3 regions of the Pradoshia eiseniae genome follow, and region 3 is predicted to be linked to each of the others. Evidence: riboswitches for the same ligand, from Rfam matches in the RefSeq annotation. Region 3 holds a riboswitch; each other region holds the start of a gene.
What was found. A riboswitch is a leader RNA that binds a small molecule or an ion and turns the genes downstream of it on or off. The one in region 3 is predicted to bind thiamine pyrophosphate.

Region 1 (3,278 bases), on a different contig from region 3:
CCCCATTAATGCCATGAAAAATAGAACGAATTGCCATTCTAGAATGACACTCGAACCCTTGGTAATACTGGATACTACAAATATAAAGATTATTATCGCTCTTCCCCATCGGTCAATTCTTTTACCGGGAGTTTCGGAGATGCTTTTTCTCTTTACACCCCAAAATTTATCTGTCATTTTTTCTACCGAAAATACTACTAATAATAAAATAATTAGAACCGTCAACAGCCTCAAAATTAACCCTCTCCATTTATCTTTATTAGTCACTGCTTCAAATACTATAACCATATAATTCGATATGGATGATAGAAACCCTTCTAAAGCTAACCTGTCCCTCTGTTCAAGGAGGCGCTCTCAATCTAAAATTGTACAGTAAAATGAATAGCAGCTTCCCTAAGCAATAATCTTTACGATAACAGCCTATTAATAAAAGGCTGCAGATTAGCGGGAGGGGAAATGGTAAAGATTAAGAAGTGACTCTTTTTCAATTGATTTATAAATATATATATATTTATACCCTTGACCTTAGACAATACTCCAATGTTATGGTGGTATTGGGAGAGTGGTTCATATGCAAATCAAAGATTTCTCTAAGAAATATAAGATTCAAACGGATACGATTCGTTATTATGAGAAAGAGCAGATATTGAAGCCTAAAAGGCGAGACAATGGGTATCGAGAATATGATGAAGATAGTGAAAAGCAGCTGCAGCTTATCATCGTATTAAAGCATTTGGGCTTCACAATTAAAGAGATTCAACAATTGCTCATATTAAAAGACAAACCAATATCAGCAGAATGTAACAATTCAACCGTATGGTTAATTGAGCAAAAGCTATCAAATATTGATGGGAAAATTCAGTTTTATGAACAAGCATCAAAGACATTGAAAAACGTTAAAGAGCTGATAAAAGAAGAAAAATATACAGAGAATAAAGAAGTGATTGAGGATTTGCTGTTTGAACTCTTCAAAAGCAGCGATAAGAGGAATTTATAATGACAGTTAAAAGAATCGTCCGTATCGAAAATGGAATTGCCTTTGCCATTTCTTTTTATATTTACGTGTACCTAAATTTCCCGGTTTGGCTGTTTTTTGTCCTTTTATTAGTTCCTGATATAACTATGATTGGTTATGCAATGAATAAAAAAATTGGCGCCATTGTTTATAATTTCGGACACAGTTTGATTGTACCGCTACTTTTCTTTATCAGTTACTTTTACTTTTCAAATGTTTATTTACTCATAATATCAATTATCTGGCTAGCACATATATTTATGGATAGATTATTGGGATTTGGATTGAAATATGAAGACACTTTTAACATAACACATATACAAAAATTGTAATGGAGCCATTATGCCACTAGAAAGTAAGCCGCTTCCTTTATGGAGGCGGCTTGTTTTACTTTCTCTACTGACTAGGAGCAGGTCACATTATACGGCAAGCCTTCTATAAGCATAGAGCTGCATCAAATTTGATTATGCTACCTTACCTTTTGTCCACCTGGCAGGATGACCCGTTTTCTGATTAATAGGTTCAATAAAGTATATCCCAATAAGGCTCCCGTGAAGGAACTGATCGTGAAGGCAGGGATGAGTCCGAAAATGGTCATTTCTTCTCCGAGGATTAAAACGGCTATGGGATAGGTCGCGATTGCCCCTAGTATGCCGGTGCCGATTACTTCGCCAAGGGCAGATAGCCCAATATTTTTTGTCTTGCTGTAAAGGATGGCTGCCAGGAAGGCGCCAATCATGCTTCCGGGATAGGCGAATAGGCTGCCCGTTCCGATTATATTCCTGATAGTGGAGGAGAGGAAGGCTTGCATAATGGCGTAGGCCGGGCCCAATAGGACAGCTGAAAGCAGGTTTACGAGATGCTGGATTGGGAATATCTTTGCGAATCCAATCGGGATGAAAATCAGGCTGCTGGATATACTCGTGATGGCTGCGAGTAAAGCGGTCATGGTCAGTTTTTTTGTCCGGTTCATGGTTTACACTCACCTTTCTTCGATTACGGTTTGTTAAATTAGCCCTTTAAACAATGAACGAATTTTTCCTCCAGCAATGTTCCTTTTCTTAAAACTTATTCGAATAGATGCTGATGATTTGCTCCCAAATCGGTTGAATGTGTGCGTGCAATCTTTCAGTAAACGTGTCCATGTAATTTCCTCCTCGTATACTATTGACGACCATATAAACAGCAGGGAGTGTAATTGCCGTATGGGTACTGAATGGAAGGGGAGACCAAAATAAAAACCACTCTCACAAATGGAAAGTGGTAAATGGTAGAAGTCATACTAGCTTCATCATTCCTACTTCCCTCCGCTAGTATGAACTAGATCAGGTTCAAAGGGTTCTTCTCAGCCATTGGCGCCCCTAGTAGATATACATATTTAGTTCATAGTCTTTTAACATCAGAAAACCCTGACCAATCAATTGGAAGGTCAGGATGAATGGAATACACGTCATCCCTCATAATTTCACCTTCCCTCCGCTAGCATGAACTAGGTCAGGTTCAAAGGGTTCGGAGGAAACGCCAGCTCCATCTCAGCCTTTTGCAAGACACCCCTAGTGCTGTTTATATGAATTATCTATTAGCTTACCAAAATTAGTAAGTAAATCAATCTATTTCGAAAAATAAATATCCTAACCCTTTGTTAAATAGATATATCACATGTGTCTGTTACTCCTTAGTCTAATAGGCAAGGACAATTTTTCTCAATAAATATTCGCTCTTTTGTTATAATTAAGACATTGATTCGAGAGGGGGCAGAATCCGTGAGTAAAAAAAGAATTCTAGCAAGCTTTTTATTTTTATTATTATTGGTTGCAGCAGGATGCAGAGATGATTCTGTTCAGCCAGAAAGCCGGCTGAAAGATTATGTGAAGCTGTGGAACGAGCAGAAATTTGATGATATGTATGCGGATTATCTTTCGGCTTCCACTAAGGAAACCTTTAAAAGTGAGGATTTCGTCGATCGGTATGAAAAAGTATATAGTGATCTTGGCATTACCGATTTAGAGGTGAAAACCAATTTTGAAGAGGAACAGGAGCACGAGGATAAAGAGCAGGTTACGCTTCCGATTCAGGTAAAGATGAACTCCATCGCTGGAGAAATCGAGTTTGATAAGGAAGTAGAATTAAAGAAAGAAACGCGTGATGAAGAAGAGAACTGGTATATCGACTGGGATACGACCTTTATTTTCCCGGACTTGCAGAAAGATGAGAAGATAGGTATTGGCTCCACAAAAGCGCAGAGGGGCGAGATTTTTGACCG
Region 2 (3,278 bases), on a different contig from region 3:
TGAGAAAGTTTTAAAAGACTAAATATCATTGCGCAGGTGGCAAAAGTGATGGAGTCGACCAAGAATAAAGAGATGGCACCAATCAAAGCTACAAGTATGCCCGCAAAGGCGTTAAAGATAAGATCGATTCCTTGATAAGCAAACGAAAAATAGGTATTGCCTTTTAGTAAGTCCTCTTTCTTGAGCACTAAAGGCAAGAGTTTATTCTGAGTTGGATAAGAGAACTGTTCGATGATAGCGATAAGGGGCATGATGATGAGCAAAAACTGTATGGTTAATAGATTGAAAAAATAAGCGCAAGGGATCATGAGCAGAAGGATACATTGTAACAACTGAGTACAAGTGAGGATTTTCTTGGGGTGCCACCTATCAATGAAGGGACCGAATAAAAATTGAAGAACTTTGGGAAATAAAATCAAGAAACCCGCTAAACCAGAATAAAAAGCGCTTCCGCCAAGGTCATAGACTAGCCATGTGGCGGCTATGTAATATAGGCTGTCCCCAATATTCGTAATGATTCTACCTAATAAAAGCCAGGAAAAGTTTTTGTTTGCTCGGAAGAAATTCATATTTAATCTCCTTAAAAATTATTTAATCGGTTAAATAAAAACTGACTGTTGGTGATAAAAAAAGAATCAATCTTGATTCTTTTCTTTCTCCTTATATCGATCCATGGATGGCTCATCAATCTGCAGGGCAGTAGTGGAAACAAAGTACACCTTACTGTCAGGATTCTTTTCAGCGTCCTTTGCCAAGCTAGTTAATTCGTTCATCAAATTATGGTATTTTTTAACCCATGCTTGAAATTGCACCCTTGTTGCAGTGAATTCCCAAAGTGAACCGACAAAATTCCATTCGGAAGGGTCTTCTGAAGCTTTATCCATGATAAAGGATTCCTCGGGAGCAGACAGGATATGTTTTTTAGATCGTTCATTCATTTGTAAGATTAACTGCCTGGCAGATTCGCTAACCTCTTTATATGGTAATAGTTGATCGGCCGGTATAAATCCGGCGGCGACTGATTGATAGAACTTCTGGATGATTCCGTTCTTTTCCTCGGTATATACGATTTCAATTAACCCGTTTTTTTCTAAGTCCTTAATATGATAATGAATCTTGGCTCGTGACATGCCGAAATGCTCGGATAATTGCTGGCCTGTATAAGGTTTTTCCATGAGACGCATCATAATCTCTGCCCGAAAAGGATCGGATAGGGCTTTGATTTGGCTGAAATCCGTCAAGGTTAACATGGGTTTCATTTTTTCGCTCCTCTGTTATATATTTTTATTCGGTTAAAAATAATTTAACTATATGGTAAACTATGTAAAATAATTAATCAATATGTTTTTTATTTTCCATATATTATTGAAAAAGATACAAGATTTTGATAAGGTAAAACCAATCAAATGATTTGCAGGGGGACTCTTAGGAGTTGAGAAGGTAGAACCTGACCCTTAGAACCTGACTTAGTTAACACTAGCGTAGGGAGCAAAGTATAACACGCCTTAATTTGTGTATATTTTAGCTCTCCATCTATTATTTGGAGAGCTTTATTTGTTTCCTAAAACTAAATAATTTGATTGCGGGGGGACTCTTATGGAGTTGAGAAGGTTAAAACCTGACCCTTAGAACCTGTCTTAGTTAATACTGGCGTAGGGAGCAATAAACATCAGAAGCGATTCTGATGCTAGGCCCTTCTATTCTTGCTAGTGAGATAGAGGGGCTTTTTCTTTCTTGCGTCCATCGACAAAATGGAGGAGAGAAGATGAACTATTTATTTGAAGGAACAACTGTATTCACACAAGTCCGGGATAGGAATCCACTCATTCATTGCATCACGAATTATGTAGCGGCCAATCTCCAGGCAAATGGACTGCTTGCGATTGGGGCATCACCGGTTATGGCGGATGGACCGGATGAGGTGGAGGAGATTGTCGAAGTGGCATCGGCGCTTTCCATCAATATCGGCACCCTTAATCCGCAGATGAGGCGGGCGATGCTGAAAGCGGGCAAGGCTGCCAATAAGAGGGGAATGCCTGTACTGCTTGACCCGGTCGCTGTCGGGGCTGCCACGTATAGGAAGGAAGCAGTAAGAGAGTTACTTCAAGAGGTTCATATTGATGCCATTCGCTGTAATCTTGGCGAGCTCGCTGCACTCGTGGGAGCTGAGTGGGAGCAAAAGGGAGTGGACAGCGGCACGGGAGCCATTCATCTGGAAAGGGAGGCAAAAAAGGTAGCATTGGAACATGGATGCCTAGTTATTGTGACCGGAGAGAAGGATTATCTCACGGACGGTGAACGAGAACGCTGGGTAGAGGGCGGACATGAGATGATTACTCAAGTCACGGGCAGCGGGTGCTTACTCAGCTCTGTTTGCACAGCCATCCTGGCATCATGTGACAGTCATCGATTAGACAGGCTTGCTGAAGGACTGTTCCTGTATAAAAAAGCAAGTGAGGAAGCCTATCAAACAAGTCCTTATCCAGCTTCTTTTCAAGCTGCCTTTTTGGATCGATTATTTGTCCATGCGAGCGGGAGGGGGGAAGCATGAATGTAGTGATGACAATTGCCGGATCTGATTCTGGCGGCGGTGCAGGGATTCAGGCTGACTTGAAAACGTTCCAAGAGCTGGGGGTGTTTGGTACTTCCGTCATTACAGCTTTAACCGCTCAAAACACGATGGGTGTTCATGATATTTTGACAACGACTCCGCAATTTGTCCGGTCGCAGGCGGAGGCAGTCTTAAATGATTTGCCTGTGCGAGCAGTCAAGACCGGGATGCTTGCCTCCGGTGAAATCATTCAAGAGATAGCGGAGATTCTGAGAAAGAGAGACTTGCAGCTTGTTGTGGACCCGGTCATGGTCGCAAAGGGAGGGGCACAATTGCTCGGGATGGAGGCTGTGCGTGACTTGCGGGATCATTTGATTCCGCTTAGTACGGTCATTACGCCAAACATACCCGAAGCCGAGGTTTTGACGGGGATGTCCATCCGCCATGACAGTCAAGTCGAAAAGGCGGCAGAGCATTTGCTTGAGCTAGGGGCAGGTTGCGTCGTCATAAAGGGCGGGCATATGGATAACCCGGATTTTGCGACGGACGCCGTTTATTTTGCCAATGGCCGTTCCTTTAAGATGACGACAAAGCGAGTCAGAACGAGGCATACTCATGGGACAGGCTGCACCTTTTCGGCAGCAATCACAGCGTTTTTAGGGCAAGGAAGGACCGTAGGGGAATCCATTCTCGAAGCAAAGCACTTCATCCAGCAGGCGATTGAACA
Region 3 (3,278 bases):
AAATGGAAAATTGTTGGTAATTTGTATATATTTACTGATTTTTTTATTCCCTTGAGTGATAAAATGAAACCTATTGTTACTGAATAGTTAGTTGTTTTATCGTCAATTCACTTCTTTTTTATGAGTTTTTGACAGGCTTTTCACCATCATCCTTAATTAAAACAACCCTTAATCAAGAAGAGTTGGCGTATCACATATAATTTCCTCCAGGAAATTTACACCCAAATAAGGTAGAAAACATAATAAAAAGCCGGAGAACCTCTATTCCAAATTTAAGAGGATTCTCCGGCCTGATAGTCTTACTTTTACTTCTTTTCCAGCTCATTTTTATATTCAACCCATTTTCGTATAGATAACATAACATCCTTCAATGCTTCTCCACTAGGTGTCAATTCATATTGGACTTTCTTTAAAGAACCATCTAAATAACTCTTTTTCACTAATTCCTCCTTCACTAATTCATTCAATCTTTCTGTCAGGACCCTGTCAGAGATTCCTTCAATCCGTCCAATTAATTCATGATATCTTTTCGGTCCATCCAGCAATGAGTATATGATAATCCCCATCCATTTTCGGCCGATAAATTCTATTGTCTTGTGAAAATCACTGCATATATGTAGCTTTGGACCATGATCTGTGGCTTCTGGCATAGAAATCGCCTCCATCTTTATGCTCTTATTATCATAACATGAATCTTATGCATTGACATGTTAACTTACTAATGGTAAGTTAACCAATATATAAAAACTAACTTTAAGTAAGTTTACAAGGAGAATAACCATGTCACAATTAGAACAAATTATCAAACAGCGTAAGTCCGTTCGAAGCTATGATCCCCAATTTCAAATTGACAAGCGTGAAATTCTTGAATTATTAAGCATTGCAGCCAATGCACCATCATCAAGCAACCTGCAGCCATGGCGTTTTATCGTTATCCAAAACAAAGAGCTTCAAAAAGAGATCCGGACACTTGGCTTCAACCAGGCGCAAATCGAAGAGTCGTCGGCAATCGTTGCCGTTATAGGTGATAGCGAAGCTTACAAAAACGTAGAAAAAATCTATTCCCTTAATGTTGAAAAAGGCTATATGGACCAATCTATCGCTGATCGGACAATCAAACAAACATTGAATGCATATCCAACAATGCCGAAGGAAGGATTAAAGGAAATTGCCGCTTATGATGCCGGCGCAATTGCCATGCAATTCATGCTGCTCGCCAAAGATCGCGGCTACGATACAATCACGATGGGCGGCTTCGACAAAGATGCATTCGCCAAACGCTTTGACCTGCCAGACAATCTCTTCCCAATTACTTTAATTGCTATCGGTAAGGCTCTAGCACCTGCATTCAATACTTCACGCCTGCCAATCGAATCTTTAACAACCTACTTTGATTAAATAGAAAAGACCGCAATAAAGGTTAGCCAATAACCTTTATCGCGGTCTTTCTTGTCTCCGTATTAAACAAATCAATAATGAGCTGCCTTCTTCAAGAGTAATCTTGGTGCTGAAGAGAAGAGCAGCATAATAACCCCGCCTGATACAATTACGCTCGGAAGCAAATAAGACAGATTATACAGGAGGGAGAAGATGATAACAGACTGCCCGTCCGCAGCCCCCGCTCCAAAGAAGACGACTCCCGCGATAAAGTGGGCAAGAAAACGCAATGAGCTTCCTACAAGAATCCCGCCTATTACATAAAGAATATTGGTTCTTCTATTGTTTCCGTTTGGTTGGACCAGACTGAAAAGGAGCCCCGATAAACCTACCGCTGAAAAAGCCACGATATAATCTAGAATTCCTTGAACTGGTGTCAGAATATAGGCCGTTCCTGATACGATTTGCAATAGACCCAATAACAGCCCGGTTACAACACCGCCTTTTACACCCCACCGCAAGGCCATCAAAAAGACTGGTACCATGGCAATTGATACGCTTCCTCCTTGTGCCCATAAACTAAAAGACATGATGTTTCCAAGCAAATCAAAAATAAATGCCATAGCCGCAAAAATAGCCACCTCAACCAAATACAACAAACGGTTATTTCTCATCATTGTTCCCCTTTCTTTTTGGAGGAGTACCTGAATCTTTCGAGAAAACGGGCTTATAAAATGCAAAAGAGCAATGTATGTCAAAAATGGCACACATTGCTCTCTTACAAATAGCATATATCCGCCACATTCCTACGCTAGAATTATCTAACAGGTTCGGAGGGTCAGAATTCGAACATTCACTCTCAGCCTCATGGGCTCCCCTTGTGGAATAAATTATATTCATTTTCTTATATGATACTAGAAGGAATTGCCAATAGCAAGGAGATTTCCTTACGCAGTCATCTCTTCCGTCATCTCTGGTGCTTCATCTTCATTTGCTTCATATTTCTTCTCAGATTGAGCAATAATGACAGCACAGGAAGCATCACCTGTAATATTTACGGCCGTACGCGTCATATCCAATAAGCGGTCAATTCCAAGAATAAGGCCAATTCCCTCGACCGGCAAGCCCACCTGTTCAAGTACCATAGCAAGTAGAATCAACCCGGCTCCTGGTACACCCGCTGTCCCAACACTGGCCAGAACCGCTGTCAGGATAACTGTCAACAATTGAGGAACCGTCAAATCAACGCCGTACGTTTGTGCAATAAAGACAACCGCAACCCCTTGAAGAATTCCTGTTCCGTCCATATTAATCGTTGCTCCAAGAGGCTGCACAAAGCTGCTGATGTTCTTTGGCACGTTAAGCGCTTTTTGAGCTGTTTCCATTGCTACTGGAAGAGCTGCACTGCTTGAAGACGTACTGAATCCCACAGCAATTGCCGGGAAAAACTTCTTAAAGAAATCTAGTGGATTGCTTCGTCCAAGCAGGGAAATCGCTCCGCCATATACAACAACTGTATGAATAAAGAGAGCTAACACAACCACAATCATGTAAAGGCCCATGCTCTTAATCGCAGCAATCCCTTGGCTACCGACTGCTGTTGCTACAAGAGCAAACGTAGCATAAGGAGCCGCCTTCATGATCATGTTGACAAGGTAAACCATTAATTCTTGTCCTTGTTCCAATAAATCAATAATGCCCTTCGTTTTTGAACCAAGCGCAGAAATTCCAAGCCCAAAGAAAATAGACATAACAATTACTTGAAGCATATTTCCTTCTGCCATGGCTTGAATAGGGTTTTTCGGAATGATATTTATGAGAGTATCTATTACTGAGGGAGCTTGACTAGCAGTGTATTCAGCAGCAGAGATATTTACTTGAGAGCCGGCACCCGGCTTGAT

Region 1: another riboswitch for thiamine pyrophosphate. It lies ahead of thiW (energy coupling factor transporter S component ThiW); the one in region 3 lies ahead of thiT (energy-coupled thiamine transporter ThiT).
Region 2: another riboswitch for thiamine pyrophosphate. It lies ahead of thiM (hydroxyethylthiazole kinase); the one in region 3 lies ahead of thiT (energy-coupled thiamine transporter ThiT).

The regions. Positions count from the first base shown of each region.
Region 1 covers NZ_PKOZ01000018.1:3,203-6,480, forward strand. Annotated here, with positions in the region: gene CYL18_RS19745 (DUF4181 domain-containing protein) at 1-288, opposite strand, end outside; gene CYL18_RS17190 (MerR family transcriptional regulator) at 572-997, shown strand; gene CYL18_RS17195 (DUF4260 domain-containing protein) at 997-1,347, shown strand; gene thiW (energy coupling factor transporter S component ThiW) at 1,485-1,988, opposite strand; TPP riboswitch at 2,301-2,388, opposite strand; TPP riboswitch at 2,469-2,580, opposite strand; gene CYL18_RS17205 (penicillin-binding transpeptidase domain-containing protein) at 2,779-3,278, shown strand, end outside.
Region 2 covers NZ_PKOZ01000001.1:413,691-416,968, forward strand. Annotated here, with positions in the region: gene CYL18_RS02005 (MFS transporter) at 1-569, opposite strand, end outside; gene CYL18_RS02010 (ArsR/SmtB family transcription factor) at 636-1,259, opposite strand; TPP riboswitch at 1,406-1,505, shown strand; TPP riboswitch at 1,575-1,676, shown strand; gene thiM (hydroxyethylthiazole kinase) at 1,766-2,551, shown strand; gene thiD (bifunctional hydroxymethylpyrimidine kinase/phosphomethylpyrimidine kinase) at 2,548-3,278, shown strand, end outside.
Region 3 covers NZ_PKOZ01000004.1:233,425-236,702, forward strand. Annotated here, with positions in the region: gene CYL18_RS09760 (winged helix-turn-helix transcriptional regulator) at 306-650, opposite strand; gene CYL18_RS09765 (nitroreductase family protein) at 781-1,398, shown strand; gene thiT (energy-coupled thiamine transporter ThiT) at 1,470-2,054, opposite strand; TPP riboswitch at 2,164-2,266, opposite strand; gene CYL18_RS09775 (dicarboxylate/amino acid:cation symporter) at 2,325-3,278, opposite strand, start outside.